3 regions of the Gordonia sp. NPDC062954 genome follow, and region 2 is predicted to be linked to each of the others. Evidence: predicted binding sites of a transcription regulator. Region 2 holds the regulator's gene; each other region holds the start of a gene.
The links. Region 2 encodes LexA, which represses DNA repair genes until DNA is damaged. Its sites were predicted from a motif close to CGAACANNTGTTCG; they were not measured.
Positions count from the first base shown of each region.

Region 1: ACIGKQ_RS16195 (DUF222 domain-containing protein) is a predicted target of LexA. The motif match lies at 6,783-6,796, and genes of this name have one in related genera.
Region 3: ACIGKQ_RS08175 (DUF222 domain-containing protein) is a predicted target of LexA. The motif match lies at 7,485-7,498, and genes of this name have one in related genera.

Region 1 covers NZ_JBITWL010000017.1:9,878-20,205, forward strand. Annotated here, with positions in the region: gene ACIGKQ_RS16165 (LuxR family transcriptional regulator) at 1-2,502, opposite strand, end outside; gene ACIGKQ_RS16170 (ABC transporter permease) at 2,587-3,339, opposite strand; gene ACIGKQ_RS16175 (ABC transporter ATP-binding protein) at 3,336-4,283, opposite strand; gene ACIGKQ_RS16180 (DUF1330 domain-containing protein) at 4,333-4,620, shown strand; gene ACIGKQ_RS16185 (TetR/AcrR family transcriptional regulator) at 4,610-5,194, opposite strand; gene ACIGKQ_RS16190 (oxygenase MpaB family protein) at 5,311-6,495, shown strand; gene ACIGKQ_RS16195 (DUF222 domain-containing protein) at 6,811-8,058, shown strand; gene ACIGKQ_RS16200 (thiazole synthase) at 8,421-9,239, opposite strand; gene thiS (sulfur carrier protein ThiS) at 9,244-9,441, opposite strand; gene thiO (glycine oxidase ThiO) at 9,441-10,328, opposite strand, start outside.
Region 2 covers NZ_JBITWL010000003.1:209,809-220,136, forward strand. Annotated here, with positions in the region: gene hflX (GTPase HflX) at 1-122, shown strand, start outside; gene ACIGKQ_RS05110 (HPr family phosphocarrier protein) at 181-441, opposite strand; gene ACIGKQ_RS05115 (fructose-specific PTS transporter subunit EIIC) at 555-2,624, opposite strand; gene ACIGKQ_RS05120 (1-phosphofructokinase family hexose kinase) at 2,691-3,713, opposite strand; gene ACIGKQ_RS05125 (DeoR/GlpR family DNA-binding transcription regulator) at 3,743-4,513, opposite strand; gene ACIGKQ_RS05130 (phosphoenolpyruvate--protein phosphotransferase) at 4,679-6,361, shown strand; gene lexA (transcriptional repressor LexA) at 6,381-7,157, opposite strand; gene ACIGKQ_RS05140 (LysM peptidoglycan-binding domain-containing protein) at 7,720-8,007, shown strand; gene nrdR (transcriptional regulator NrdR) at 8,111-8,623, shown strand; gene hrpA (ATP-dependent RNA helicase HrpA) at 8,616-10,328, opposite strand, start outside.
Region 3 covers NZ_JBITWL010000006.1:12,127-22,454, forward strand. Annotated here, with positions in the region: gene dnaK (molecular chaperone DnaK) at 1-64, shown strand, start outside; gene grpE (nucleotide exchange factor GrpE) at 61-693, shown strand; gene dnaJ (molecular chaperone DnaJ) at 798-2,000, shown strand; gene ACIGKQ_RS08155 (heat shock protein transcriptional repressor HspR) at 1,997-2,413, shown strand; gene ACIGKQ_RS08160 (hypothetical protein) at 2,480-3,577, shown strand; gene ACIGKQ_RS08165 (FAD-binding oxidoreductase) at 3,592-4,743, opposite strand; gene ACIGKQ_RS08170 (amidohydrolase) at 4,883-6,019, shown strand; gene ACIGKQ_RS08175 (DUF222 domain-containing protein) at 6,223-7,470, opposite strand; gene ACIGKQ_RS08180 (serine/threonine-protein kinase) at 7,700-8,632, opposite strand; gene ACIGKQ_RS08185 (DUF2339 domain-containing protein) at 8,730-10,328, opposite strand, start outside.

The sequences.
Region 1 (10,328 bases), on a different contig from region 2:
CGTCAGGCGTTGCGCGATCTCCTTGTTGGACAGACCGGCCGCCACCAGGTTGGCGATCTCGCGTTCGCGGGTGGTCAGTGGCAACGGTTGTGCGGATTCCACCAGCGCGGGTGTCCGCAAACCGCCGCATTCGGCGGCCAACCGGTTGGCCACCGCCGCCGACGCCACCGTCGCGGCCCGGCTGCCCTCCGCCTCATGGAGCACACTGGCCTGCGCCGCCGCGTCGGCCGCCGACAACCGAAATCCCAAACGCTCGAATTCCGTTGCACACAAGTCGAGTTCGACGGCATCACGCGACTCCAGCGCGCTGGCGTGACGAGCGTAGAGTCCCGCGAGCGGTCCATCGATCATCCCGGCGAGTTCGCGGAGTCGCTGCGCGCCGGACGGATCACCGAACCGGGCCGCGGAGTGCAAGGCCTCGGCCTCGATAGCGAACTGCGCGGTTCGTCGGGCGTCGTCGGCGGCCTTGACCGCGGTCTCGACGGCCAGCGACACCGTACCGGCCGAGGCCTGCTGCCACGACTCCGCGACCGCCAACATCGGACCGAACACGGCGATGTGGCGGCCGTACTTGGTGTGCGCCCGACGCAGGGCACGCTCGGCGTCGTCGGTCCGCCCGCACGCGCTGAACGCCTGCACCACGTAGAACATTGCGGGATAGTTCCAGGATTCGGCCACCCCGTTGCCACTGTCCAGGGTGGCAAGCGTCTGTTCCATCCGGCGGCCGACCGATGCGCTGTCGCCGCGCGCCAGCTCGACGACCGATACCAGGATTCCAGCCAACGCCCAACCCACGTACTGGCCGATGTTGGAGAACCGTACGTACCGGTCGGCGCGGGTCGCCGCTTCATCCAGTTGACCGGTCAGGGTGAGTGCGAGGATCTCGCCGAGTCCGGCCGGAAACCGCAGCAGACCGTCGGTCTGGGTCTCGGCCACGCGCGCCCGCGCCGCCAGAGCAGCCACCTCGTCCCCGCGTCCGGCAACAGCTCGGGCCAGTCCACCGCCCAGCACGGCGAACTCCACCGCCCACGGGGACGGGTCCGCCGAGTCGAGCACCTCCTCCGACAGCGCGATCGCCTCGTCGATTCGGTTCTCGAAGGCGGCGCACGCGGACATGAAACCCCTGACCACCAGGGCCAAGTTCGGGTCGGTGACCTTGTCCTGCAGCATCTCGAGGACCTCGTCGGCGCGATCGGCATCGCCGATGGCCCAGAAGATGGTCGCGAACCGCAGCCCACCCCAGAAGATGAGTTCGATCTCGTTGAGGTCCTCGGGCCGAAACCTGTCGAGCACCGCGTCGGCCTCGGACGCATACCCCTGCCACATCAACGACCGTGCCAACGGCTCGGCGGCGCTGAAGCCGCTGCCCTCGGCGACGGCCGCGCGGGCGAAACGCTCACCCAGCGGGGCGTTGGCGAAGGCCAACGCATCGCGGGCGGCCGCACTCATGAGCCCGGAATCGACACCCACGTCGCTCTCCAGCGCGAGGTCGGCCAGCCGGATCCGCTCGGCGGCGGTGTCGGTTCCGCGGGTCTGCAACGCCTTGACCAGTTTGCCGCGCAACCGACGCGACGAGGCCAGGCCCAGTCGGTGCCGGATGACCTCACCGAACAACGGATGGTTGTATTGCACGTTGAGTCGGCGGCCGTCACGCAGGATCCGCACCAGTCCGGCGATCTCGGCTTCCTCGACCGCCTCGTCGCCGGCGAGGTCACCGAGGATGTCGATGTCGAGAGGCTCGCACAGGGCAAGGTACTTGAGGACCGTGAGCACCGAGTCGTCGAGCTGCTCGATCCGGCTTTCCAACAACGACGCCAGCTCGGAGGTGATCGCGGCGCGTCCACGTAGTTGCCAGATCCCATTCACCTGACGGAGCGTCTCGGCTTGGCGCGCCCCTTCCACGAGGTGGCGCAGGAACAGCGCGTTACCGCCGGAGGCCTCCCACATCAGATCCGCCGACAGACCTTCGAGCTGACCACCCAGCACCGATTCGATCAGTTCGACGCTCTGCTGTTTGCTGAACGGTGACAGCGTGATTCGGGTGAGGTGATTGTCCTTCCACAGCGAGGTGACGGCGTCGGGCACGCTCTCCCCGGACCGCACCGTGGCGACGATGTGCACGGCACGATCGATGGCGAGCTGATGCAACAGGGTCGCCGACAGTTCGTCGAGCAGGTGCGCGTCGTCGACACCGATCACGACGTTGCCGTCGGACAGCAACGATTCGCGGGCGGCGGCCAGGTAGGTCACCGGGTCGCTCGACGTCGCCGGGCCGACGAGATGGGCGAACACGCCGAGCGGGATACTGCGGGCGGATTCGGTACCGGCGACCCACCGCACGCCACCGTCGAGGGCGGCGGTGACGTGGCGGGCCAGCGTGGTCTTACCGACACCCGAATCGCCGGTCAGCACAACACCACACGCATTCGTCTCGCCGCGCAGTGCGGCTTCGATGATGCGGAACTCTTTCTCGCGCTCGACCAGAGGCCAATCGGAGGACATGGGGAGAGTTTAGTCTCACGGCCTCGGTCGGGACACAGGTCAGGGTGGGTGACGGTACGCGTACATACCGATGTACGACACAGTTCAGGCGTCGCGGCGGTCGGTGACGACGATGCCGAGCGCGAAGATCACTGCCGCGAACACCGCGAAGTAGATCAGGGACCCGTAGACGTTCCAGTGGTAGTCGGTGCCGGCGAGGTCGCCGTTGAGGAACCGGCTGCCGTTGGCGAACGGCAGGAAGGGGGCGATGTGGTCGCCGATCTTGGGCAGAATGGTCAGGATAGATTCCAACGCCAGGTTCCAGATGAGGACGATGACGATCGCGCCCGCAGTATGACGGACGATCGCGCCGACACCGAGGCCGATGACCACGTAGAGCGCCGCGAGCACGGCGGTACCCCAGATCTGCCGGATCACCACACTGTCGCCGAACTCGATGCCGACCGTCGTGCCACCGACGACACGCGCCAACGCGACACCCACGATGGCCAGCAGCACGCTGACGAGTAACGCCAGCAGACCGAAAACCGCGGCCTTGGCGATGAGCACGACCGGCCGACGCGGCACGGCCTGGAATGTGGTCCGAATGGTGCCAAACCGGTACTCGCTGGTCACAGCCAGCACCGCCATGATCATCAACACCAACACACCGAACGAGTTGAGGCCGATGAGGGCCGTCCACGCCGCCTCACCAGGTGTCGACGCGAGCGGACCGCTGGTGGTGGCCCCGGTCACCAAAGCCAATCCGATGGTCAGCACCGCGACGATCGCCACACACCAGTAGGGCGAGCGCGTGGAGGTGAGTTTGATGCGCTCGGCATCCATCGCCGTGATCATCGCGGTCCTCCCTGCGCGGCGGTGCCGGCCGGCCCGCCACCCTGATATTGGACCGCACCGGCGGTCATCGTCATGAACACCTCTTCGAGTGACGCGGTGGCTCCGGTGAGTTCGTGCAGCACGATTCCGGCATGCGCGGCGATGTCGCCGACCTGATCGGTGACCACGTCGGCGATGTCGAGCACCGGACGGCCATCGGAAGCCACGGCGGGGGTGACCCGCAATCCGGCCTCGGCCAACACCCGGTGCAGGGCGTCGAGCTGTGGGCTGCGCACCCGCACACTGCTCGATGCCCGGCTGGTGAACTCGGCGACCGAACAGTCCGCGATCAATTTGCCCTGTCCGATCACCACAAGGTGGTCGGCGGTCAGGGACATCTCGGTGAGTAGGTGGCTCGACACCAGCACGGTGCGACCCTGTGCGGCCAGATTGCGCATGAACCCGCGGATCCAGACGATGCCCTCGGGATCGAGACCGTTGACCGGTTCGTCGAACAGCAGGGTGTGCGGGTCGCCGAGCATCGCTCCCGCCAGGCCGAGGCGTTGCTTCATACCCAGCGAGAACCCACCGGCGCGTTTGCCGGCCACCGACGCGAGGCCCACCATGTCGAGGACCTCGTCCACCCGCCGCCGCGGGATGCCGTTGGACGCGGCCATCCAGCGCAGATGCGAACGCGCGCTGCGGTTGGGATGAATCCAGCTCGCGTCGAGCAGTGCGCCGACCTGGCGCAGCGGGGCGTCGAGCTCCCGATAGGGCCGGCCGTCTACGGTCGCGGTTCCGGCGGTGGGGCGGTCGAGACCGAGCATCATCCGCATCGTCGTGGATTTGCCTGCCCCGTTGGGTCCCAGGAAACCGGTCACCAGGCCGGGGCGAACCTCGAAGGTGAGGTCGTCGACGGCACGCACCGGCCCGAAGACCTTCGTCAAGTTCTCGACTGTGAGCACGCTCTCGACCTTAGACATCTGGTGGCGTTTGCGGGCGTAGCGTGATGGCGTGCCGGTCACGTTGGTCGTCCTGCTGTGGTCCGTCGATGGCTGCGACGACGCGCTCCACGCCTATGAGGACGACGTGCTGCGGCTGGTGTCTGCGCACGGCGGTCGTGTGCTGGTGCGGGCCCGCCGCACCGACGACGATCCGTCACATCCGTTGGAGACCCAGGTCATCGAGTTCGACGACCGGGCCGGGTCCGACGCATACCTGGCCGATCCGCGTCGGATGTCGATGGCCGATCGCCGCGCGGCATGTGTGGCGCGGACACAGATGTGGCCGGTCACCGTGTGACTGGTCGGGGCGGCGCGTCCGGCGGCAGCACCGCGGCGAGCAACATCCGGGCCGCGGTGGCGACCAACTCGTCGCGGTCGGCCCCGTCGGGCCGCAACAGCGCGATGCGCAGACACAGATTGGCGGTTGCGCCCATGGTGAGGAACACCAGATCGTCGAGTTCATGCGGCTCGAGGTCCGGTCGCAGTCGGGCGGGGAGGATGCGGGCCAGCGGGACCAGAGGTTCTTCGACCTCTGCCCATGCGTCGCCGAACTCCGCCTCGGTGGTCGAGTACGACACGCGCAGGACCGGGTCGTGCTTCTCGAACGCGGCGGTCAACGTCTCGACGATGGTCACCATCGCGGTCATGGGTTCCGCGTCCATCGCGCGGCCAACGCCGGTGGCCAACGACGTGGTGATGTCGTGGATCGCGGCCGCACGCAACTCCTCGATGAGTGCATCGATGTCGGCGAAGTAGCGGTAGACCGTGCCGATACTGACGTGAGCATGGTCGGCGAGTTGCTGCGTGGTGGGACGGATGCCCGGCCGCCTGACCAAAAGCTCCACCGCGCCAGAGAGAAGTCGTCTGCGCATCTCAACGCTGCGATTCTGCTGCGGACGGGCACGTCGGGATCTCGGTGGAGAGCGTCGCGCGGCACCGGCCATGAAAGTGAATAGTAAGTGAGGATTCCTCGTGTTTCACTGAAGCCGTGGAACTGCACCCGCCCGGAGAACTGGTGAACGCCGACCTCGCCGTCGCACGCTACGGCGCGGCGGGCGAACGGTGGGTGTCGGCGATGTGGCAAGGCGATGCACTCGCGGACGCCGTGGCGAACGACAACTTCGCCGGATCGTCGACGACCGACGCGGTGCGCACTGCGCTCGAGCACGGGATCGACGCCCTCGACGATGCCCCCGATTCGCTGCGGAACCTCTTCGAATTCCTGGACGACGAGCCCGATTGGGTCGATCACACCCGGCTCGACCGCGCTGCCGACGCACTGATCCGGCACACCGCGGCGCTGGGGGTGGTACTGGCCGCAGCGTCGTTGCTGCGCGGAGCCGGCAACAGCATCGCAGGCAAGCCGTTGGTGCAGACCGGCCGGTACGCGTCGATGCCCGCCGTCCGGTCGGTCGAGGTCGGCGAGTGGATGCGTCAGATCCTGACGCCGGGCGGGATGCGTCGTGAAGGCGGCGGTTTCGCCTACACCGTCCGGGTTCGGATGATCCATGCGCACGTGCGTCGCGGCCTGTACCGGTCCGGGAAATGGGACGAGCCGGCGTGGGGTGTGCCGATCCCGCAGCCGTACATGGCGTTCACGATGGCCGAGTTCGGCCACATCGCGCTTGAGGCCATGCACAGCCTCGGGGTTCGGCTCAGCGACGACGACCTCGATGCCGTCTATCACCTATGGCGCTACGTCGGACACGTGATCGGCATGGAGCCAGAGCTGAATCCGGCCGACGAGTCCGATCACATCCGGATCGAGGAACTCTACCGACTCACCTCGCCCGGACCTGACGACCACGACCGCGAGTTCGTGGTCGCACTCACCGACGATTACCTGATCCCAGAGATCGCCAATACGCTGCCGGGCCCCACCACCGCCCGACGCGCGGCGGCCACCCGATTGGTCCATGCGCTCCAGCGGGTGTTCCTGGGGGATTCCGACGCCGATGCGTTACAGATCCCCGACACTCGACTCAAGCACGTCATCCGCGCGGGCGCGCCCGTGATGGCAGGATTCGGTCACATCCGAATGCGCATCGGCGGTGGTCCACAACGCATCTCGCAACGGGGCTACCGCGTCCGAGACGCCGAGATGACTCGCATGCGCGCCGCCTACGGCGTCACCCACGAACTGGTGGACAACGCACCCCAGCCCGTTGGTTGATCAGCGGCGTGCCGACCCATGCACCGCCGCCCCCGCCACTGGTTGAGTAGCGGCGTGCTGCCCATGCACCGCCGCCCCCCGTCGTTTGTTGAGTAGCGGCGAGCGAGCCTGCCGCGTATCGAAACCCCCGCCCCGCAGCAACACTCCCTGTCGCATGTCGAGTAGCGACGAGCGAGCCCATGCCGCTGGTTGAGTAGCGGCGTGCGAGCCTGCGAGCCCGCCGCGTATCGAAACCACCCCACCCGCTCAAAAATCTTCTGCACTATCTTTAAGAAACTCCTTGACGTCGAACTGGTGTTCGACCATAGTGGAGTCATGGGAGCTTCGGGGGATCTCACCACCATCACTGATTCTGTTCGTGACCTGCACTTGGGCGACGATATGTCGGGGCGTGCCGCGTTCGATGCGATGACCGCTCTGGTCGTGCTGCGTAATCTGATCGACCATCACGCTGCGACGGTGGTCGGCCATCTGGATCGACTGGGTGTGGCCCGCGATCACGGCCGCAAACTCAGTGAGTTGTTGATCGTGATGGGGCTCGCGCCGGCGGTGGCGACCCGTCTGATCCGGATCGCCGCCGCACGCGAGAAACTGCCGACCCTGGCCGCGCATGCCGCTGATGGGGCGATCTCCGCCGAGCATGTCGACGCGGTGGGTAAAGGGGTCGATCATGTCGGGAAAAGATCGGCGGAACCGCTCGACGATGTGGCGCGTCTAAACATCGTGGCCGAACTTCTCGCCCGATTCTTTTCCGGCGCCACCCCCGCCGACATCGGCAAACGTTCCCGTCGTCTGGGTAACCAGGCCGCTGAGGACACCGGTGGGCTACCCGCCTCCGAAGACCGTAACCTCAATGCGCTCACCCACGATGTCGATGGTGACGGACGGCTGCAGGTGCGCGCCGACCTCAACACCGAGGTCGGCGAAAAATTCTCGGCTGCGATGGAAGAGTTGGCGGCACCGCGTCCCGAACCCGACGGGTCGCCTGATGCCCGCGGCCCGGAGCGCCGCCACGCCGACGCGTTGGAGGCATTACTCGATATCGCTGCCCGTAGTGGTGATGTGGCGTCCGCGCCGCGTCACCGACTGCTGGTGTCGGTGCCCGCTGATACTCCTGATTTGGCCGAGTTGCCGTTCCTGGGGTCGATCACTGAAGCCATGCTGCGCACGTTGACGTGCGACACCACCGCGACGGTCGCGATCGTCGACGGTGAGGCGGTGCCGATGGAGATGAGTAAAGACAAACGCCTGTTCCCAGCCCATCTCCGTAAGGCGTTGCACAAACGCGACGAGTGTTGCATCAAATGCGGTGTGGCGGCCTCCCGCTGCCAAGGCCATCACCTCGTGCATTGGGCTGATGGTGGAATCACGGTGTTGGACAACGGATGTTTGCTGTGCCCGTCGTGTCATGCCGACATCCACCACAACGGGTGGGAGGTGATCATGGGTCACGACCGACATCCCTGGCTCATCCCACCCGCCGCTGTTGACCCGACACGTCGGCCGATACCGGCCTACAACCGACGCACGATGAACCTCGACAACCTACCCGCCGCCGCCTGAGCCACGCTGACCGGCGAGTAGGTCACGCAGCCAAGTCTTCCCACGCACCCGACCCCGGTCGGGACCGCAACCGTCCCTTGAGAACTCCATAGCGTGAACCAACGGCGCCGCAACGGTGTCGCGTACCCGACGGCCACATCGGTTGCACAACAACCCTTGTGGTGCGCGATACGCGACACCGTACGCCGGGCGACCGCCTACTCGCTCGGCACCTGTCCGCGAGCATGCGGGCCCACCGCCCAACCGCAGCTTGCCCAACCCGCTGATTGAGTAGCGGCGAGCGAGCCTGCGAGCCCGCCGCTTATCTAAAGCGGCTCCACGCCAACGTATTTCGCCATGATCGTCACATCGCGACGTATTTTTCAGGCGCGTTGCGGCGAGGACGCCCGAGCCCAGAAGCGCTTCGGGATACGGCCGGCGCCGGCGGCATGACGCCCGGCGATCACCGCGTGCCTCATCGCCGTGGCCATTCGCTCCGGGTCATCGGCGCGCGTGACCGCGGAGGCGAGCAGGACTGCATCGCAACCGATTTCCATGGCGAGAGCGGCGTCGCTCGCAGTGCCGATACCCGCGTCGAGGACCACCGGCACCTGTGCATCGGCGACGATCATCTCGATGTTGTGCGGATTCGCGATACCCAATCCGGTACCGATCGGTGACCCGAGTGGCATCACGGCTGCGACACCGAGATCCTGCAGCCGCCCGGCAAGAACCGGATCGTCGTTGGTGTAGGCCAACACGGCGAAGCCATCGTCGACCAAGGCCCGCGCCGCGTCGACCAGTTCGATCGGGTCGGGTAGCAGGGTACGTTCATCGGACACCACTTCGAGTTTCACCCAATGGGTCTCGACGGCCTCACGGGCGAGCTGTGCGGTCAACACTGCTTCGGCCGTCGTATGGCAGCCAGCGGTGTTGGGCAGGATCGCGATGTCGAGGCGACGCAGCAACTCGATCATCCCGGTACGCGAGTCCGGACTCACACGCCGCAAGGCCACGGTGGTCAACTCGGTGCCCGACGCCACCAGGGCCCGCTCGAGAACGGCCAGGTTGGAGATCCCACCGGTGCCCATGATGAGCCGAGAAGCGAACTCGCGGTCCGCGATCCGCAGACAGTCAGCGGCCTTCGCGTTCCCGTATAGCGCGGATTCGGCGTTCGTATCCGTGGTCGGATCATTCCGCATCGCGCTACCCACCCTGCACCGCGGTGACGATTTCGATACCGGCACCCGCATGCAGGGCCGTGCTCCAGCTCCCCCGGGGAACAACCACGCCGTCGACTGCGACGGCGATACCTCGGTCCGGCAGACCCATACTCCTCAGCAGTTCCGCCACCGAGGCATCGGGCCGCAGGGTCATGTCCTCTCCGTTGACGGTGACCGTCATCATCTGTTCACTCCTTGGTTGATGGCGTCGCTCGCGTTCGTGGCCCCGACAGTGCGCCGGCCTGCAGCGCCGCGGAGTACGTCGAGGACCACATGAGCCGTATAGGGCGCCAACAGGATTCCGTTGCGGCCGTGGCCGGTGGCAACCAGCACCCGCTCATCGATGCGACGGATGATGGGGAGCCCGTCGACCGAACACGGACGCATGCCGGCACCGGCCTCGGCCAGCTCGTAGGTACGCAGACCGGGCATGAGGTCGACGGCGTCGGACAGCAGGTCCGTCACGCCGCCGACATCGGGGGCAAAGGCCGTCTCGTCGAACGGTTCGTACTGAGTGGCGCCGACAACGACGCCGTCCTGCCGCGGGACCAGATACACCGCCCGACCGTGCATCCGCGCTCGCACCACGTGCGTTGGCGGTGGCACCGACCACGTGGTCCGACGGAGCCGGAGGATCTCTCCCTTGGCCGCATGCAACGACACCTCCGGCACCAACGCGGACGTTCCCAATCCCGCGGCGACGAGGATGTCATCGGCGTCGGCCAGCTCGGCGAGATCACTGATCCGCCGCTCGACCACCTCACCACCGGCCGCCAGAAGCGCCTCCCGCAACGCGGCGAGCAATCGACGGTTGTCCACCGCGCCCTCACCGATGGCCAGATAGCCGCTGTGCAGCCGGGAGCTCACGGCCGATTCGAGTCGCCGTATCTCAGTCGGGCCCACCCGGCGCAGGTCGTCCTGGGCGCGCGGTCGGCGGGCCCAGACGAAGTCGGCGAGAGTATCGAGATGTTCGGCGTCGGCGGAGGACGCTGCGACGAACAGCGAGTCGGCGGCTGCCAGAACGCTGTGGCCGCCCAGACGGGACAGCAACTGCGGCCAGCGGCGCAC
Region 2 (10,328 bases):
TCATCTCGCGTATCCACGAGGAGGGTGAGGTGCTGACCAGCGAGCACACCGCCGACGGCACCACCATGCGGGTCCGGGTCCCGGCCGCGTTCGCGGGCATCCTGGAGCCATTGCGGGCCTGACCGGACAGCAGACGGCCCCGCCGCAGGTCATGCGACGGGGCCGTGGTCGACGTTGCGGTCAGTCTGCGTCGAGATCCTTGGCGACAAGTGCGGCGATCGCGTCGAGGGTGCTCTGATCGTCGGCGGTCACCACCACCTCGGTACCCTTCTCCGCCCCCAGGGTCATGATCATCAGCGCCGAACCGGCATCCACCGGGTCACCGCCCTCGAGTGACAGAGTGACGGTGGCGCCGGTGTCGGCCACCGCCTCGGCGATGATCGTCGCGGGACGGGCGTGCAGGCCGACGGCCGAGCCGACGGTGACTGTGGTGCTGGGCATTGGTGATACTCCTTTGCTTGTGGGTTCAAATCTCGAGCCGGGTGCGTTGCAGTCGGGATCGTCGCGGTCGGGAATGTTGCGGTCGATGTCGACTGAGTCTGCCCGAACAGCGCTCAAGCGGGGACGGTTTGGACGTCTTCGAAGCGTCCGGCGTGTTGCCGGTTGGCATGCCACTGCTTGGCTGTGATGACGGCGAACGCGCTCAGGACGGTTCCGGCGGCCAGGGCGACGAGGAACAGAATCCAGTTGTTCATGGCGAAGAACACGAAGATACCGCCGTGCGGTGCGCGCAGTTCGACACCGAATGCCATCACCAGGCCGCCCGCGAGCGCTCCGCCGGCCATCATCGAGGGGATCACCCGGAACGGGTCGGTGGCGGCGAACGGGATGGCTCCCTCGGAGATGAACGAGGCGCCGAGCAGCCATGCGGCCTTGCCGTTCTCACGCTCGGGCTCGGTGAACAGCTGCGGACGCAGCACCGTGGCCAGTGCCATGGCCAGCGGCGGCACCATGCCGGCACACATCACCGCCGCCATGATCTGCAGCTGTGCGGGTCCGCCGATGGCCAGGCCGGTGGTGGCGAACAGATAGGCCGCCTTGTTGACGGGTCCACCGAGGTCGAAGCACATCATCAGGCCGAGGACCACGCCCAACACCACTGCGGAGCCTCCCGACATGCTGTTGAGTGCGTCGGTCATCTGGTCGGTCACCCAGGCCAGCGGCTTGCCGAGGAGCATGTAGAGCAGCACGCCGATCACCATGCTGCCCAGCAGTGGGATGATGACCACCGGTTGCAGTCCGCGTGCCCACTGCGGCAACGGGATCCGGGCGATCCACAAGCACACGACACCGGCGATGAGGCCGCCGACCAGTCCGCCGATGAAGCTCGCGCCCACGGCGACCGAGACCAGGCCGGCCACGAATCCCGGCGCGATGCCCGGTCGGTCGGCGATGGCGAACGAGATGTAGCCGGCCAACACCGGGACCAGCATGCCCATGGCCAGCGAGCCGACTGCGAAGAGTACGGCGCCGATGTACTGGCCGACTCCGCCGGCCGGGAGGTCCCAGAGACTGTTGTTCAGTGCGATGAAAGCGCCGTCGGACAGTGAGCCGGCTTCATCGAGGGTGCTGTTGGCGATCTCGTAACCGCCGAGGAAGGGCAGGAAGCCCAATGCGATGAGCAAGCCGCCGGCCGCGACGAACGGGATCATGTAGCTCACACCCGTCATCAGCGCCTGTCGGACCTGGCCGCCGAGACCGACGCCCGCAGTCCCGGATGCCTCCGTTTCGGCGCCGTCGTCGTCGGCGGCGCCGCTGACCACGGTCGCCGACGGATTCTTCGACGCGGCAACCGCTTCGGCGATCATCGCGTCGGGTTCGTTGATCGCGCGTTTGACGCCCGAGGCGACCACGGGTTTGCCGCGGAAACGATCCTTGCCCTTCACCCCGACATCGGTGGCGAAGATCACGGCGTCGGCATCGGCGATGACCTGGGGATCGAACGAGGTGGTCGCCGAGGAACCCTGGGTTTCCACGTGGAAGTCGACGTCGGCGCGTTCGGCCGCGTACTTGAGTGCGTCGGCGGCCATGTAGGTGTGGGCGATACCGGTGGGGCAGGCGGTGATCGCCACGACAGACGGCCGTCGGTCGGCGTCGCCGGCGTCTGGTGCCGTGGGCGTTGTCTCGGGGGTCGCCACCGTGGATGTCGCCGCCGGCGTCTGGGTGGGCTGCGGGTTGATGGCCTCGTCGACGAGTTGTACGACGCGCTCGTCGCTGTCGGCCGCCCGCAGCGAGTCGACGAACTCCGGACGCACCAGCGACCGGGCCAGCGAGCTGAGCAGCTTCATGTGCTCGGAGGCGCCGCCTTCGGGTGCGGCGATGAGGAACACCAGGTCGGCGGGACCGTCCGGGGCGCCGAAGTCGACCTTTCGCGACAGGCGCGCCATCGCGAGGGAGGCTGCGGTGACCGACGCGGCGCGCGCGTGCGGGATCGCGATTCCGCCGGGCAGTCCGGTGGCGGACTTGGCCTCGCGATCGAGCGCGCCGCGGGCCAGCACGGTGGCGTCGGTGGTGCGGCCGGCCGAGGCCAGCCGATCGGCGAGGTAACCGATCACGGCCGCCGGGTCGTCGCCGGCGTCCACGTCGAGGCTCACCGTCTGTGGGGTGATGATCTGTTCTGACATGGGTTTTCCTTCGTGCGGGTGCTTGTCGGAAGGTGGATTTGCTTCGGTGTCAACGCAAGGGGATCGTCAACCTGCACTGGCGGCCCCGGTGAGGTCGGTGACGGAGACGTTGTCCGGATCGATCTGATCGGGATAGGGCGGTTGAGTGCCGGCCAGAGCGGTGGCCGCAGAGCCGTACGCCACGGCCATCCGGAGCCGTTCGGGTTCTTCGGCACCACTGCATTCGGCGATGAGATAACCGGTGAGGGCAGCGTCGCCGGCGCCGACGGTGCTGCGCGGCACGATGGGCGGTGGGGTCGCGAACCATGCGCCTGTCGAGGTGACCAACAGGGCGCCGGCGGCGCCGAGAGTGGCGAGGATCGCCGCCCCGGTGCGGTGCGCCAGCACGGTGGCGGCGGCGATCAGGGGAGCGTGGTCGCCACGCGCAGATGCCGTCGACAACTCCGCCGGGTCGACACCGGTGGCCTCGGCGAGCTCTTCCTCATTGGGCTTGAGGAGATCGACCGGCCCGGTGACCGCCGCGGCGAGCGGAGCGCCGGAGGTGTCCACCGCCACCCGGCAACCCGTATCGGCAAGTGCGTCGACGACCGTGCGGTACCAGTTGTGCGGCAGCCCCGGCGGCAGCGAGCCGCACAACGCCACCCAGCGGGCATCGTTGGCATTGGCGAGGACCAGCTCGGTCAGTTCGGCGGCCGACGCGTCGTCGAGCACGAAACCGGGTGCGTTGACCTTCGTGGTGGTGCCGTCGGGGTCGACGATGGTGACGTTGGACCGGACCTCACCGTCGATCGCGAGTGTCAGGTAGGGCAACGCGACCGAGTCGAGCGCCGCGAGCAGCGGGTCACCGGCGCGCGCCGGGAGCAGTGCCCGCGTTCCGATACCCGCAGCGGATGCCACCCGGGCGACGTTGACGCCCTTGCCGCCCGGTTCGGTGCGGACGTTGCTCGCACGCTGGACCGCGCCATGGCTCAACGGCGCGGTCAGTTCCAGCGTCCGGTCCAGACTCGGATTTGCTGTCACGGTCACGATCGCCGGCGAACGGCCGGGGTCGACCCGGCCGGCGGCCGAAGCCGGGTGGGGGTCTGTCATGGATTCCCTCTCCGTGGTGTGGTCGGTGATCACGCGATCACCGTCTCGATGCCGTGGTCGGCGAGTGCCCCCGCGAAGTCGGGGTCGATACCGGTGTCGGTGATCAGTACGTCGATGTCGGCGAGCGCGGCGAAGGACGTGAGATCTTCATGGCCCGCCTTCGACGAGTCCGCCAGAACGACGACGCGGTGGGCGGAACGGACGATCGCCGACTTGATCGCTGCCTCGTCCGGATCCGGGGTGGACAGACCGTGGGCGATGCTGATGCCGTTGGTGCCGACGAAGGCCGTGGTGATGCGCAGCCGTTCGAGTGCGGCGACGGTGTCGGCGCCGACCATCGCCTGGGTGAGTCCGCGGACTCGGCCGCCGAGCACATGCAGGGTCTCGGCGCCCTGTGCGGCCAGGGCGCCGGCGATGGGAATGCTGTGGGTCATCAACGTCAGTCGGCGGTCACGGGGGAGTGCGAGGGCGGCCTGGTAGGTGGTGGTGCCGGCGTCGATGAACACCGACCCGCCGTCGGGTGGGAGGAAGCGCGACGCGGCCGCACCGATCGCGAGCTTCTGGTCGGTGTGCGACATCAGGCGTTCGTCGATGCCCTGTTCGCCGACGACCGGCGTCGCGCCGGGACGTACGGCGCCACCATGGACGCGCTGGAGGTGTCCGTTGCGTTCCAGCACAGCGAGATCGCGGCGGACGGTCTCGCTCGTCACGTCGAACAACGAGGCCAAAGCGGTGACCGAGGCGCGGCCGTTGACCCGTACCTGGTTGGCGATCGCCTGCTGACGTTCTTCCGCGTACACGATGTCCTCGTCTGTTGATTTGATTGGCTTTGGATGTGGGTATATCTGTGTTTACGCCTGTTTATGTTGACAAGTCAAGGTTTTCTTGTAACTTGGATCACAACGGTGACCAGTGGATCGTGGCGGCACACCGTGGCCCAGCCCGTCGGACAAGTGAGGATCTCGGTGGAGCACACACACGTACTGAACGGAACGCCGGTCGTCGGCGGACACGCCTACGGGCCCGCGATCTGGCCGGGTGAGCGTCCGGTGTATGACCCGGCCGTCGCCGCCCCAGTCCTCGAGGACGAACGCGACGTGGAGATCAAGCGGTTCACCGACGCGGCGGCCGCGGTCGCGGGGAGGCTGCGGGAGCGGGCATCACACGCCTCGGGTGCCGCGGCGGAGGTGTTGTCGGCGACGGCGGGTCTCGCCGAGGACCGCGGGTGGACCGGCGCGGCCTCGAAACTCATCACGACAGGGACGCCAGCGCCGGCGGCAGCGGTCGCCGCGACCGACCAGTTCGCGGAGATGTTCACCAAGCTCGGCGGCCTCATGGCCGAGCGCGTCACGGATCTCAACGATGTCCGGGACCGCGTGGTCGCCGAACTACTGGGAGTCCCCGAACCCGGGGTTCCGGAACCCGCCGAACCGTCTGTGCTGTTGGCCGACGATCTTGCTCCGGCCGACACGGCGGGACTGGACCCGACAAAGGTCACCGCGCTGGTCACACGGCTGGGCGGCCCGACCAGTCACACCGCGATCATCGCGCGACAACTCGGGATTCCGTGTGTGGTGGCGGTATCCGGCCTCGGTGAGGTGGCCGCCGGGACGACGGTGCTGGTCGACGGTACCGCGGGCACCCTGGAGGTCGAGCCGGATCCCGACGACGCCGCCGCGCGCGTGGCCGAGAGCCGGCGGATGGCGGAATTGGTGGCGGCCTGGGCCGGACCGGGAGTGACCGCCGACGGGCGACCGATCGCGGTCCTCGCCAATGTCGCCGATGGCACGTCGGCCCGGTCGGCGACCTCCCACCCGGTAGAGGGTGTCGGCCTGTTCCGTACGGAGTTGGCGTTTCTCGACCGCGCGGACGAGCCCTCGGTGGAGGAGCAGACGCGGCTCTATCGCGAGGTGCTCGACGCCTTCGAGGGGCGCAAGGTGGTGATCCGGACCCTCGATGCGGGCTCCGACAAGCCGCTGAAGTTCGTCACGCAGATCGAGGAGACCAATCCGGCACTCGGCGTGCGTGGCAACCGGATCGTCGATGCTCATCCGGGCATCCGGGCGGCCCAGCTCGACGCGATCGCGGCAGCCGCCGACGGACATCAACCGACGCCGTGGGTGATGGCGCCGATGATCGCCTCGGCGACCGAGGCCGCGGAGTTCGCCGGGGAGGTACGCCGACGCGGACTGATCGCCGGTGTGATGATCGAGGTGCCGGCGGCAGCGATCCTCGCCGAATCGATCCTGGCGGAGGTCGACTTCGTGTCGATCGGAACCAACGACCTGACCCAGTACACGATGGCCGCCGACCGGATGTCGGCGGAGCTCGCCGCTCTCACCGATCCCTGGCAGCCCGCGGTGCTCACCCTTATCGCCGGCGTGGCGCGTGCCGGTCAGGCCGCCGACAAACCCGTCGGGGTCTGCGGCGAGGCGGCAGCCGATCCGTTGCTCGCGTGTGTGCTGGTCGGACTCGGGGTCACGTCCCTGTCGACTGCGCCCGCGGCCTCGGCCGCGGTCGGCGCCAGGCTTGCGGAGGTGACCGTCGAGCAATGTCGTGCGGCCGCCGAGGCTGCCCTGGCGACGGCCGAACCCGCCGCGGCGCGTGCTGCTGCGACTGCGGTGCTGGCCGGCGCAGTGGTCGGCTGAGCGGCCGGCCCGCTCGGGTTCAGACCCGGCGCATCACGGTGACGACCTTGCCGAGAATGGCGGCGTCATCGCCCGAGATCGGGTCGAACAGATCGTTGTGCGGCATCAGCCAGACGTGGCCGTCCTTGCGCTTGAAGGTCTTGACCGTGGCCTCGCCGTCGATCATCGCTGCCACGATGTCGCCGTTGTCGGCGACACTCTGCTGGCGTACGACCACCCAGTCGCCGTCGCATATCGCCGCGTCGATCATCGACTCGCCGACCACGCGGAGCAGGAACAGTGAGCCCTCACCGACGAGTTCGCGGGGCAGCGGGAACACGTCCTCGACGGCTTCCTCGGCGAGAATGGGTCCACCCGCGGCGATCCGGCCGAGGACCGGTACGAACGTCGGGGTGGGCAACTGCGCGCCATCGCCCGATGCGGCCGTACCGCCCGGTGGGATGTGCTGGTCGCCGTCTTGGATGTTGACCGCGCGTGGGCGGTTGTGGTCGCGCTTGAGTAGACCTTTGCGTTCCAGGGTCCGCAGCTGGTGGGCCACCGACGACGTCGAGGTGAGGCCGACGGCATCGCCGATCTCCCGGATGCTCGGCGGATATCCGCGCTCGCGGACCGAGGCGCGGATGTACTCGAGGACGCCTCGCTGACGAGGGGTCAGGCTAGCCTCGACGACTTCCGGATCGGCGACCGCGCTATCCGATGCCTCCGTATCGGCTCCGGTCGGCGCCTGCGCCTCGGGTTTCGGCTTGCTGCTGATCCCGCGGGACGCGCCGCGCCGCCCGCCGGCTTTGTCGCTCATCGGTCGAGTCCTTCCTGTCGCCGAAACCGGCAGTGGCCGATTACGGGTTGCCGGTCTGGATCGAAAAACTGCTGGTCTGTTCGGGGAGACTGCTCGGCTGGTTCGGAGCTGCTGTTCAGGGCCCATCCACGCACGTCACCATGTCGCCGACAGTAGCCGAACATTTTGACATGTTCAAACATGTGTTCGACGTGTGTCGAGACATTGTCGGACCCACGTGCTACAAATCGAACATGCGTTCTCTCGAACACATGAGCGACGTGCGTTCGAGAGGCGCCCGAGGTTCGATCCGACTCGTTCCCAGGAGGACACGATGAGCACAGCGACCCTTCATCGGCAGACGCAGTACGCACCGGCTGCGTCCCCGATGCACCCGGCATCCGGGCGCCCTGCAGACGTCCCGACGCGCGACAGAGTCCCGGCCGGGCATGTCTCCCGACCGCGGCGGCGGGGGCGATATGACTCCACTGGGCCCACGAGGCGTCGACCGGGCGGGTCCGGTGCCCCCGCGGCACGGGTGTCGGGGACGAGTTGTGCGTCGCCGGGAGTCGACCGTAGGTTCGTGCGTCGACGCGCGACGGTCGCAGCCGTGGTGCTCGGTGGGGCGCTCGCGGTGCTGGTGTGGGCGGTCGCCATCGTCGGCTCCAACTATGCCGCGTCGGTGCAACCGAGCCCTACCGGGACCGAGGTGGTCCACGTGCGGCAGGGTGATTCGTTGAGCTCCATCGCCGATCGCATCGCGCCGGATGTGCCACGCCAGGCCGTCATCGAGCAGATCGTCGAACGCAACAAACTCGCCGGCTCCGGCCTGCGGGTGGGGCAGGCTTTGATCGCACCCGCATACAGCTGAGGGCCTGACGGTATCCTCGATGGCACAGGGTCCGGCCGGGAACCGGCACGGCGTGACGGGTGACCGGTACGCCGGTGTGTCCAGAGACGTGCGTGAGGACGACATGCGCTGCCCGTTTTGCAAGAACGAAGACACCAAGGTCATCGACTCGCGTGTCGCCGACGAGGGGCAGGCGATCCGACGGCGCCGTTCGTGTGCGGAGTGCGGTCGCCGATTCTCCACCGTCGAGAGTGCCGTGCTGTCGGTCGCCAAACGCAACGGGGTCACCGAGCCGTTCAGTCGGGAGAAGGTGATGCGCGGGGTTCGTCGGGCCTGCCAGGGCCGAGACGTCGCCGAGGACGCGCTCGCCAAGTTGGCCCAGCAGGTCGAGGATGCGGTCCGCGCATCGGGATCGGCCGAGATTCCCAGCAATGAGGTGGGGTTGGCGATCCTCGGTCCGCTGCGTGATCTCGACGAGGTGGCCTATCTGCGCTTCGCCTCGGTCTACCGGTCATTCGACTCGCTGGAGGACTTTCAGCGAGAGATCGACGACCTGCAGGGCAATCTCACCCACCGCTCCGAGGCCGATTCCGGGGTGGTTGATGAGCGGGTCAGCGTCACCGACGGTCTCAGCTGAACTGATCGAGGGCGCGGATCGCCCGCTTCTCCGAGATCGGCCGTGCGGTGCCCAACCGCTGCGCGAACAGTCCCACCCGCAGTTCCTCGACAAGCCAGTGCGCGTGTTCGTCGAACGCATCCCGGCGCGCCGCAGCGAGGTGCGTTGCACGCTGATTCCAATGCGTCACAACACGATCGATGGATGCCAGGGCGGTACTGTCGCGGCCGGCAGCTGCGGGCAACTCCGTGAGGCGAACGGTCGCGGCCTCGAGGTAGCGCGGCACATGGACAAGGCGGTCGTGCGGGGTCGCGACGACGAATCCGTCGAAGACCAGATTGTCCAACTGCTCGGCGACGTCATCGGCGGCCACCGAGCCGCTGAGCCGGTCCATCTGCGCGCGCAGTGGGGCCACGCGGCGGAGCACGTCAACGCTCAGGGTGAAGTAATCGGGAGCCTGTTGCGCCACCCGGGGGCGCAGATCGTCGCGGAGTCGCCGGAATTCGGTCGCCGATCGCACGGCACGAAGGTTCCGGTCTGCCGCGAGGTCGCGGATGGCGCGTCGGGTGCAGTCGCCCACGAGATGTTCGACATCGCGGTAGGGGCTCTGACTCATCGCCAACCGACCGGCGGCATCAAGGGTCGCGGTGATCTTGCGGGTCAGCGGTGGGATGGTCAGGTCGAGGAGTGCCACCACCGCTGCGCTGTGACGGCGGTCGCGTTCGGCCTCGGTGCTCGGCTCGACTCGGGTCACCCCAACCGTCCGGCCGGCTGCGTCACGAACAGCGTCGAGTCCCACATAATGGGTTATCTGCTGTCCGGCAACAGTTGTCGTCACCGTGGGCGGTAGCTCGCCGATGCCGGTGGCGGTCCAGTCCGTGACGACCTCGACGGGCCGGGCGGCCTCGTGCGACCCGTCGAACTCCTGCTTCAGCCGGTGCAGCGACTTCCCGGTCGTGAGCACGGTGCCGTCACGGTCGACCACGGCAAAATTCATCGTGAGGTGGGGTGGAATCCGCTCGGGTGCGAAGTCGTCGGGAGACACCGTCATGGTCGTGATCGTCGACAGTTCGCGGGCGAGGCCGGCGACGAGGGGCTCGGCGCGCGGTGTCAATCGGGACAACGCGAGATCGGCGAAACGCTGCGCCGGCGCCATCGACTTGCGTAGCGACTTGGGGAGTGACCGGACGAGTTCGGTCGCGAGCTCGCTGCGCAGGCCCGGAACCGACCAGTCGAAGCCTGCCGGCCGCACATGGTCGAGCAGCGGCCGCGGGATCACCACGGTGACACCGTCATCGGGCGCACCCGGTTCGAACCGGTACCGCAGCTCGAGGCGGGTTTCGCCCTGCTGCCAGGCGCCGGGGAAGTCGGTGTCGGCGACAGCGACGTCGGTGGCCACATCCTCCGGGCGGAGATCGAGCAGGTCTGGCTGCGCGCGCCGGGCCTTCTTCCACCAGCTGTCAAAATGTCGGGCCGAGACGACCTCGTCACCGATACGCGCGTCGTAGAAGTCGAACAGTTGCTGTTCGCTGATCACCACATCGCGACGCCGTGCACGGTGTTCCACATCGGCCGCGGCCTCGAGCAGAGCACGGTTGTTGTGGAAGAACGTGTGCTCGGTGCGCCAGTCACCCTCGACGAGGGCGTGACGGATGAACATCTCTCGTGCGGTCGGTGGATCAATGGGCCCGAACTGCACCCGGCGTCGTGCCACCAGCGGGACGCC
Region 3 (10,328 bases), on a different contig from region 2:
TGGCGACGATGTCGTGGACGCCGAGGTCGTCGACGAACCGTCCTCCTCCGGAGACAACAAGTGACCGCAGGTGAGCCGGAAGGCGTCCAGGAGCAGGAACCGGTCACGGTGACCGATCGTCGTCGCATCGACCCGGAGACGGGCGAGGTGCGCGAGGAGCCGGCCGCCGGGCCCGGCCCTGCGGAGGCCGAACCCGTCGCCGATCCGCAGGCCGACGGCGAGCCGGAGGTGAGTGATCTCGCCGACGAGCGCGTCGCCGAGCTGACGGCAGATCTGCAGCGGGAGCGTGCCCAGTTCGCCAACTTCCGGCGGCGTGCCGCAGAAGAGAAGCAGGGCTCGGTCCTCTACGGCAAGCAGCTGCTCATCGACAAACTGCTGCCGGTGCTCGACGATCTCGATCGTGCCCGCCAGCACGGTGACCTCGACGAGGGGCCGCTACGCAGCGTGGCCGACAAACTCGTCGCCGCGCTGTCGGCCGAGGGCCTCACCACGTTCGGTGCGCCGGGCGATGTGTTCGACCCGGAACTGCACGAGGCCGTCCAGCACGATGGTGATGGGGCCGAACCCGTCATCGGCGCCGTCTATCGCACCGGCTACCGGCTCGGCGAGAAGGTGATCCGTCACGCGATGGTCACGGTCACCGATCCGTCGGACGTACCGAGCGATGCGGCCGAACAGACTGGTGCACAATAAGCGCACCGACGACGGGCCACGAAGGGTTGTGCACGGCAATCCTTCGTGGCCCGCTCCACACAACTTCATCCAGACAACTGAGATATCGAAGGAGGTGACGTCTGGTGGCTCCACAACGGGAGTGGTTGGAACACGACTTCTACAAGGACCTGGGCGTTGCTTCTGACGCTTCGGCTGAAGAGATCAAGAAGGCCTACCGGAAGCTCGCCCGCGAACTCCATCCGGACGCGAACCCGGGCGACACCGCGGCCGAAGAACGCTTCAAGCGGGTGTCCGAAGCACACAGCGTGCTGGCCGATCCAGAGAAGCGCAAAGAATACGACGAGACCCGCGCGATGTTCGCCGGTGGGCGATTCCGTGGCGGGGGCAATGGCTTTCCCGGCGGTTTCTCGGGAGGCGGTGGAACGCACTACACGACGACGCCGGGGGCCGACTTCAACATCGGTGACCTGTTCGGCGGTGGTGGTGGCGCCGGCGGCGAGTCGGCGGGCGGTTTCGGCGACCTATTCGACGGGCTGTTCAATCGCGGTCCGCGAACCTCCACGGCGACGCGGCCCAAGCGTGGCAACGACCTCGAGACCGAGACGACCCTGACGTTCAAGGATGCCGCGACCGGCACGACCGTACCGCTTCGGGTGACCAGCCCGGCGCCGTGCACCACCTGCCACGGCAGTGGTGCCAAACCGGGTACCAGTCCGCGCGTCTGCCCGAACTGCAACGGGTCCGGATTCGTCAGCCGCAACCAGGGCGCGTTCGGGTTCAGCGAACCGTGCCAGGACTGCCAGGGCACCGGGTCACGGATCGACGATCCGTGCACCGACTGCGAGGGCAGCGGCGTGAAGGTACGCGCACGCACCATCAATGTGCGTATCCCGGCCGGTGTCGAGGACGGCCAACGCATCCGGCTGGCCGGCCAAGGCGAGGCCGGTCGCCGTGGTGCTCCCTCGGGTGACCTCTACGTGGTGGTCCATGTGACCGCTGACAAGGTGTTCACTCGCAGCGGTAACGACCTGAAGGTGCAGTTGCCGGTCAGCATCTCCGAACTGGTCCTCGGCGCCACCGTGTCGGTGCCCACACTCGACGGCAGTGTGGGAGTGAAGATCCCCGCCAACACCACCGACGGGCGCACGCTACGCGTGCGCGGACGAGGTGTACCGAAACGTTCGGGTGGGGCGGGTGACCTGCTGGTGACGGTGAAAGTTGCCGTGCCGCCGAAGCTCGACGACGACGCAGTCGAGGCCATGCGTCGTTACGCCGCCGCGGAGAAGGCCGCCGGTTTCGATCCACGCGCCGGTTGGGGGCGATGATGGTGGCCGGTAACCACGACCGCAACAAGTTCGACGGAGAAGCCGCCGCGACCTTCATGATCTCGGTCGCGGCGGAACTGGCCGGCATGCACGCTCAAACGTTGCGGACCTACGACCGGCTCGGGCTGGTCACGCCGCAGCGCACCACCGGCGGTGGTCGGCGGTACTCCGCGCGCGACGTCGAGGTGCTGCGCGAGATCCAGCGCCTGTCGCAGGAGGAGGGCGTCAACCTCGCCGGCATCAAACGCATCATCGATCTGGAGAACCAGGTCGACGCCCTGCAGCAGCGCATCCGCGAGCTGCAATCCGAAGTCGACAGCGGCGCGGCTCGTAGGGGCGGCGAGCTGGTGCCGGTGCCGCGCACCAGCGCACTGGTGGTGTGGCAGCCGCGCCGCAAGCGCAAGACCAACTGATCGGTACCTCGGCCCACCCGTTACCCTGACTCGGGACAAAAGCGTCGTTGTAGACAGGACGAGGACATGGCCGAGACCAGAAGCGCCCAGTACGGGGGCGGTTCGAGCTCGGACGGATCGGTCCTCGGGATCTCCGTGGTCGAGGATCGAGTCGCCTCCGTGGTGCGCGGTGCCGACGGCGACATCATCGCCAGCAACCTGGTCGACCTTCCGGATCCGTCGGCGCAGAGCGCCGAGAACGCCATCCACGAACTCGTCGACTCGGTGCCGTACGAGATCAATCGCATCGGTGTCGCCTGCGCCCGACCCGCCACCCAGAGCTACCTGCAGGCCAATCTGGCGCGGGGTACGTCGCGGCCGGCCTGGTACGACAAGGTGGCCGTCACCGACATGCCGGCGGCGTTGGCCGAGGTGGCCCGGACTGCCGCATCCGGTACCGGGATCGTCGCTGCGATTGATCTGGATCGTGACGCCGTCCCGTCGCCGGGTTCGTCGGTCGTCAACCTCGATTCGGCAACCGGCGAGGTCCTGGGAACGGCCGAGTTCGCCTACGGGTCGCCCGGCCCGGTCACCGATCCCGCCCATGCGGGCGCTGTCGCCGACGCGGTGATGGCGGCACCTGGAGGGTCTGCCGTCACGTCGGTGGTACTCACCGGCCCCGGCGCCGAGGTGGCCGGAACGTCGGCGGCTCTCGAGTATGCGCTGGCGCGACCGGTCACTGTCGTTGATCAACCGGCGCTCGCGGCGGCGGTCGGCGCGGCGGTGTTGGCGCTGCGGCCGGGGGCGGTTGTGCGTACCCCGTCGACGCGTCGCTGGTGGCTCATCGGCGCGGCGATGGCGGCGGCACTGGCCCTCGGTGCGATTGCGGCGTCCGCGGTGTTCGCCGGTGTGGACGCCACCGAAGAGGAGCCGACACCAACTACGACGGTCACCGAGACCGCAGAAGCGTCGACGGTGACCCGCACCGCTGCGCCGGTCACCGAGGTCCGCACCCGCGTCGCCACCACAACAGTGACCGAATCGCGCGATGCCACGAGCACCACGACGGAGACCGAAACCGAGACGGAGACGTCGACGGAGACCGAGACGGTCACCGAGCAGCCGACTGAGACGGTCACCGAGACGACCACCGTGTCCGTCGCCGGTCAGACTCCCGGCCCGTAGGTCCGAGTCTTTCGTCAGACCACGGGGTCGTGCTGGATGAGGCTCGCCCGAGCACCTGCGATGAGCATTCGCCGGCGAGTCGCCTCGATCATCTTCGCCGATCCGGCGATGAGCACCTGGTGCTCGTCCCACGGGCCGGCGGCTGCGGCGACATCGGCGAGGGTGCCGATGTGGTGCTCGATGCCCAGCGCTTCGGGGGTGGCCACCGCGGTGATCCACCACGGATCGGTGGTCTCTTCGGAAACCGCGGTGACGCGCAGCCAAGGGTTGGTCGCCGCAATTCGACGCAATACGACGAGGTCGTAGAGTTCGCCCGGATAGCGCATGCCGTAGAAGATGTGGGTAGGCGGAGTATCGGCGCGCTTGGACATTTCGATGAGCAGCGCCCGCAGCGGCGCCAGGCCGGATCCGCCGGCCACCATCACCACCGGGCGGTCCGGTTCGATGTGCAGGGTGCCGTGCCCTTGTGCGAAATGCCAGACGTCGCCGACCCGCGTCTCGCCGACGATGGCGCAGCTCACAGTGCCGCCTTGCACGCCCCGCACGTGAAACTCCAGCTCACCGCGCGGGTTGGGCGGGATCGCCGGCGACAGACTTCGCCACGCTTTCGGGCGCTGCGGAATCTGCACCTCGAGGTACTGGCCGGGGGCGAACCGTAGAGGTGCCTTGGACAGCAGCCGCACCACCGCGAGGTCGCGGGTGATGCGGAACTTCTCCACCACCTCCGCCGACCAGAGCGCCGGGAACGGCGCTGTCTCGGCGGCGCCGCGCATCACGCCGGTGGTCAGCATCATCGCCTGAGTTACCGTCTGGGCGGTTTCGTCATCCCAGTAGTCACCCAGCAGCGATGCGAACTCGGCGATCAGTGCCCGATAAATGACACCGTAGTGCTCGGGGCGGACTCCGAATTTGCGGTGATCACGGCCGAGTTGGGCGAGGAACTCCACGAGCTCGGGGTGGCCATCTGCCTGCGGAATCACGTCGAGGACGTGGTCGATGACCCGGAAGAACGCATCGCGCTGACCGGACATGACCGCCGGGAACAGTTCGCGAAGATCGGGATCGATGGCGAACATGCGCGTGTAGATGTTGGCCGAGAACCGGTCGGGGTCGCGGTTGATCAGCTCGCGGAGCTGGTGGAGGACGTGTCGCGAATGATTGGCCACGGGCCGGTCACCTCCCCTGAGCGTGTCGCATGGTCGGCGGGATCGATGCCCGCCCCAGAGAGCCTAGCGGTCCATCGACGGCGACTTGCGATCGATCAATCGATGTCGGGTTCGCGACGACTGTGGCAACCTCGGGTACGTGAGCTTGCTCGATGGTGTTGTCAGGGGAATTGTCGACGCTCATCTGCACCAGTGGAATCCGCGGAGCACGCCGTGGGCGGCGAATCGGCTCTCGCGGCTGTATCGGTTCGTGCCCGCATTCGGCGACCGGGTTTTCCCGATGGTGGTGTCGCAGGCCGACCGGGAGTACGTTCTCACCCCGAGCACCGTCGCGCGCGTGTACGAGCCTATGCAGTACCTGGCCGACACCTCCCCGGTCTTCAAGACCGCCGGTGTGCGGGTGGACACCGTGGTGCACATGGAGTCGCACTGGCGCGGCGACGAGACCGCCGGCCGCGTCGACACTCCCGCGGGGAGGTCGGCCGTCGAGGAGACGCGGTACGTGACGACCCTGCCGTTCGGTGCGGATTCGTTGCCTCAACTGGGTGCGATCGTTGCCCACGCCGACCCGCGGGCCGAGCGTTTCGCCGAACTCATCGACGAACATGCCGCCTTGACCGACCGACTTCGTGGCATTCGGTGGATCACCACCCGTCACCCAGACCCCAAGATCCGCAATGGGGCCGATGCTGATGGCATCTTGTCCTCCCCGTCGTTCTTGAAGGGCTTCGCCGAGGTTGCCGACCGACGCCTGGTGTTCGACGCGTTCGTCTACTCTCATCAGCTCTACGACGTGGTGACTCTGGCGCGGGAGTATCCCGAGGTCACCATCGTCGTCGACCACGTCGGGGCGCCGGTCGGGGTGTTCGGACCCGTCGGCGCGCGAACCGGTGCCACTGCGGGTGCGCGCGCAGACATCATGCGGTTGTGGCGCGAACGAATGGTCACCCTGGCGGCCTACCCGAACGTGATGGTGAAGCTGTCCGGACTCGGGCTGCCGGTTCTGGGCTACGGACGGGAGCGGTGGGGCAATGTCGGCAGCCGGGCGACACTGACCGAGATGGTCGGCCCGCTGGTCGACCATGTGTTCACCCATTTCGGTGCCGACCGCGTGATGTTCGGCTCCAATTTCCCCATCGACAAGCCCAACGTATCGTTCGACATGATCGTCGGCGCACTGGTCGATCTGATCGCGCCGCTCGGCGGCGACTACGCACTGAGTAAAGTATTCCGAGACAATGCTTTACGCGTCTATAAGATCGAGACACCCGGCTGAGCGAATGTCCTGGCCGGCGTGTGGGGTCGCGTACCGCGCACCACAAGGGTTGCTGTGCAACCGATGTGGCCGTCGGGTACGCGACACCACTGTGGTGCCGGAGGGTTAACTCTATGGAGTTGTCAAGGGACGGTTGCGGTCCCGACCGGGGTCGGGTGCGTGGGAAGACGTGGCTGCGTGACCTACTCGCCAGTCAGCGTGGCTCAGGCGGCGGCGGGTAGGTTGTCGAGGTTCATCGTGCGCCGGTTGTAGGCCGGTATCGGCCGACGTGTCGGGTCGACGGTGACGGGTGGGATGAGCCAGGGATGTCGGTCGTGGCCCATGATCACCTCCCACCCGTTGTGGTGGATGTCGGCATGACACGACGGGCACAGCAGACAGCCGTTGTCCAACACCGTGATTCCACCATCAGCCCAATGGACAATATGGTGGCCTTGGCAGCGGGAGGCCGCCACGCCGCATTTGATGCAACACTCGTCGCGTTTGTGCAACGCCTTACGGAGATGGGCTGGGAACAGGCGTTTGTCTTTACTCATCTCCATCGGCACCGCCTCACCGTCGACGATCGCGACCGTCGCGGTGGTGTCGCACGTCAACGTGCGCAACATGGCTTCAGTGATCGACCCCATGAACGGCAACTCGGCCAAATCAGGAGTATCAGCGGGCACCGACACCAGCAGCTGGTGACGCGGCGCGGACGCCACATCACCACTACGGGCAGCGATATCGAGTAATGCCTCCAACGCGTCGGCGTGGCGGCGCTCCGGGCCGCGGGCATCAGGCGACCCGTCGGGTTCGGGACGCGGTGCCGCCAACTCTTCCATCGCCGCCGAGAATTTTTCGCCGACCTCGGTGTTGAGGTCGGCGCGCACCTGCAGCCGTCCGTCACCATCGACATCGTGGGTGAGCGCATTGACGTTACGGTCTTCGGAGGCGGGTAGCCCACCGGTGTCCTCAGCGGCCTGGTTACCCAGACGACGGGCACGTTTGCCGATGTCGGCGGGGGTGGCGCCGGAAAAGAATTGGGCGAGAAGTTCGGTCACGATGTTTAGACGCGCCACATCGTCGATCGGTTCCGCCGATCTTTTCCCGACATGATCGACCCCTTTACCCACCGCGTCGACATGCTCGGCGGAGATCGCCCCATCAGCGGCGTGCGCGGCCAGGGTCGGCAGCTGCTCACGGGCGGCGGCGATACGGATCAGACGGGACGCGACCGCCGGGGCCAACCCCATCACGATCAACAACTCGCTGAGTTTGCGGCCGTGGTCGCGGGCCACACCGAGTCGGTCCAGATGGCCGACCACCGTCGCGGCGTGATGGTCGATCAGATTGCGCAATGTGACCAGAGCGGTCATCGCATCGAACGCTGCACGCCCCGACATATCGTCGCCCAAGTGCAGGTCACGAACAGAATCAGTGATGGTGGTGAGATCCCCCGAAGCTCCCATGACTCCACTATGGTCGAACACCAGTTCGACGTCAAGGAAATTCTTGAAAATAGTGCAGAAGATTTTTGTGCGGGTGGGGTGGTTTCGATACGCGGCGGGCTCGCAAGCTCGCACGTCGCTACTCAACCGGTGACAGGGGCAGCACGCCGCTACTCAACCGGCGACGGGGCCTGTTCGCAAACTCGCTTGTCACCGCTTCACCGGCGAGGGCGCAAGCGTGAACCGCGGCTCAGCCGGCGGGTTGACGCGCCCATGGCCACCACCGTCGGCGAGATGGTGTGGGAACCGGAACATCCTGCAACGCACGGCGAATGATGTCGGTGAACTCGGCACATGTCTCGTAGCGGTCGGCGGGATTCTTCGCCAGGGCCTTCGCGAACACCGAATTCAATGACGATGGCAGCCAGGGTTGCGCCTTGGTCAACCGCGGCACCGGATCATGCAGATGGGCATAGGTGATCGCGAACGCGGTCGCGCGGGGAAACGGGGGTTCGCCGGTGAACAGTTCGAACAGCCCTGCGGCAAAGGCGTATTGGTCCGTGGCGGCGGAGAGTCGTTGGGCGGTCAGCAGTTCCGGTGCCGCATAGGCGATAGAACCTTGGACGCGGCCGTTGCGGGCGAGTGGGCGGGCGTCGTCGAGCAACTGTGCGATACCGAAGTCGGTGAGCACCGCCCGCGGTCGTTCGGACCCCGTTGCGACCATGATGTTGGCGGGTTTCACGTCCCGATGCAGCACCTCCGCCGCGTGCGCGTAGTCGAGTGCAGCTCCGATCTGGGTTGCGATCGCGACAATGGTCTCGACGTCGTCTTCGGTGGGATGTGGTCCGACCAGGTCGTTCGCCGGCCGACCATCGATGTACTCCATCGCCATCCACAGAATCGTTGCGCGCGTCCGGGTCTCGTCCGACTCCTCGGTGGGGTCGATCTCACCACGGGCGTACATGTCGACGATATTCGGGTGGTCGAGGAACGACGCAATGGTGAACTCTCGCTCGAAACGCTCCCGCACGCGTTGCCGGTCGCTGGGCCGGGTGTGTAGCACCTTGAGCGCGACCGATCCGGGCTCGCCGATGTGGCGAGCCCGGTAGACCTCGGCGCTACTGCCGCTGCCCAGAAAGCTGTCGATGACGTATCCCGCCACCTCGTCGCCCGCCCCGTACACAACGTCAGCGTAGTCGGGCCCGGTCCGATCGGCGCGGCGGCTCGAAGTGGTCACGACCTGCACCGTCGCCTTCCATCGGGCTCGGTGGCGTCGTCGGTCACGTCGACCTATTCTGCCCCGGCGAGCTCGTCGCGGGGCCCGGATGCGGAATTGATGTGTCGGCATCGTCGGACAGACTCCGCGCGAACCACGCACCCATGGCCAGTAGCAGCAGTCCGGTGACGATGAACGCCAGCACGCGGAACATGCCGTCGAGGGTGGCGAGGTCGAACAGGAACAACTTCGCGAGCGCCGCGGCGACCACGGCCAGGCCGCCGGCCAGCAGCGGGGTGCGGGCCGCCGACGGCAACCGGCTGGCGTGGGCGAGCGTTGCGCCGCCGGCGATCATCCACGTGATGGTGGCCATCAGATGTCCGGCGAAGAAGCCCTCCTCGGTTCCCGCGACCAGTACCCCGGTCGTGACGGCGAATTCGGTGACTGCGTACAACGCCACCACTCCGAGCGTCAGTCCCCACAGCTGTTCGGCCGACCGGTCGCTCCGTTGCCGGGTTCGGCTCGCCCTGATCCACATGCCGGCGAGGGCCCACACGGCACCGACCAAGAGCACACACTGAACCAGCGTCGTTGCCGCGATCGCCGGATCGATGACGCGGGCGACGGCGAGGTCGGCGGGCGGCGCCGTCGCGAGGGTGCCGATGCCCCCGATCGTCACGAAAGTGGTGGCGATGCCGCGCATGATGCGTGCCATCGACGTACTGCGCCGCGCGGTCATCGCGACGACCGTGCCGAACCCGAGGATCACCGCGACGTCGATGCCGCCGTTGAACGCCGTGGCGACCGCGACCAGCGTCTGCAGCGCCACCGTCATCGACCAGATCTCGCGGACTGCCGTGGTGACACCCGGCATCCGCGGGCCACTGACCACCAGCAGGAGTAGCGCTGCGGCGCAGGTGGCGATCAGCGAGGCCGCGGACAGGTCGTCGACCAGGGCGCCAGACAACAGGACCGGCGCGGACGTGGCTGCGGTGATGGCCGCGAGCAGCGCCGGCTGCGACGAACTCGGGAGCGCGACGAGGGCGCTGCCCAGACCGATCACCACGGTGAGCCCAGCAGCCAGGGCGTAGGTCCACATCGTCGTGTCGGGTCCGACCCCCACGCCTGCGAGGACGGCGATCAACACCAACGGCAACGTCGGCGCCGCCATCCGGACGAGGTACAGCCAGGTCCAGTCACGTCCGAGTTGAACCCAACCGGACGCTGCTGCCAGCACGAGCATGAACGACACGAGCACGATGTCGACGCCCTGGGTCAGAGCCGGGGCCAGCACGGCCACCGGGACAACCACCAGTACTCCGAGGGCTTGGCTGTTCCACATGCGACTGAGCGCCAGCCCGGCTCCGGCGATCACAGCTGCCGCGCTCAGCGCGGCCGGCACGCTCAGCCACTCATAGAACCGAGTGGCCGCCAGCACATCCAGATAGCCGGCCGCCACGCCGGTCGCGGCGAGCGCCACGGCGCCGGTGTGTCCGGCGGGCCGACGATGCCACCACGTCGACGCCACCACCAGCGCTATCGCGAAGACGGCGCCGCCGGCCACCCGAACCTCCGGCCGCAGGATGCCGGCCTGGGCGGCCAGCACCAGCAGCAGCACGATGCCGATGAGGGTGACACCCACGCCGGCGGCCGCCAGCACACT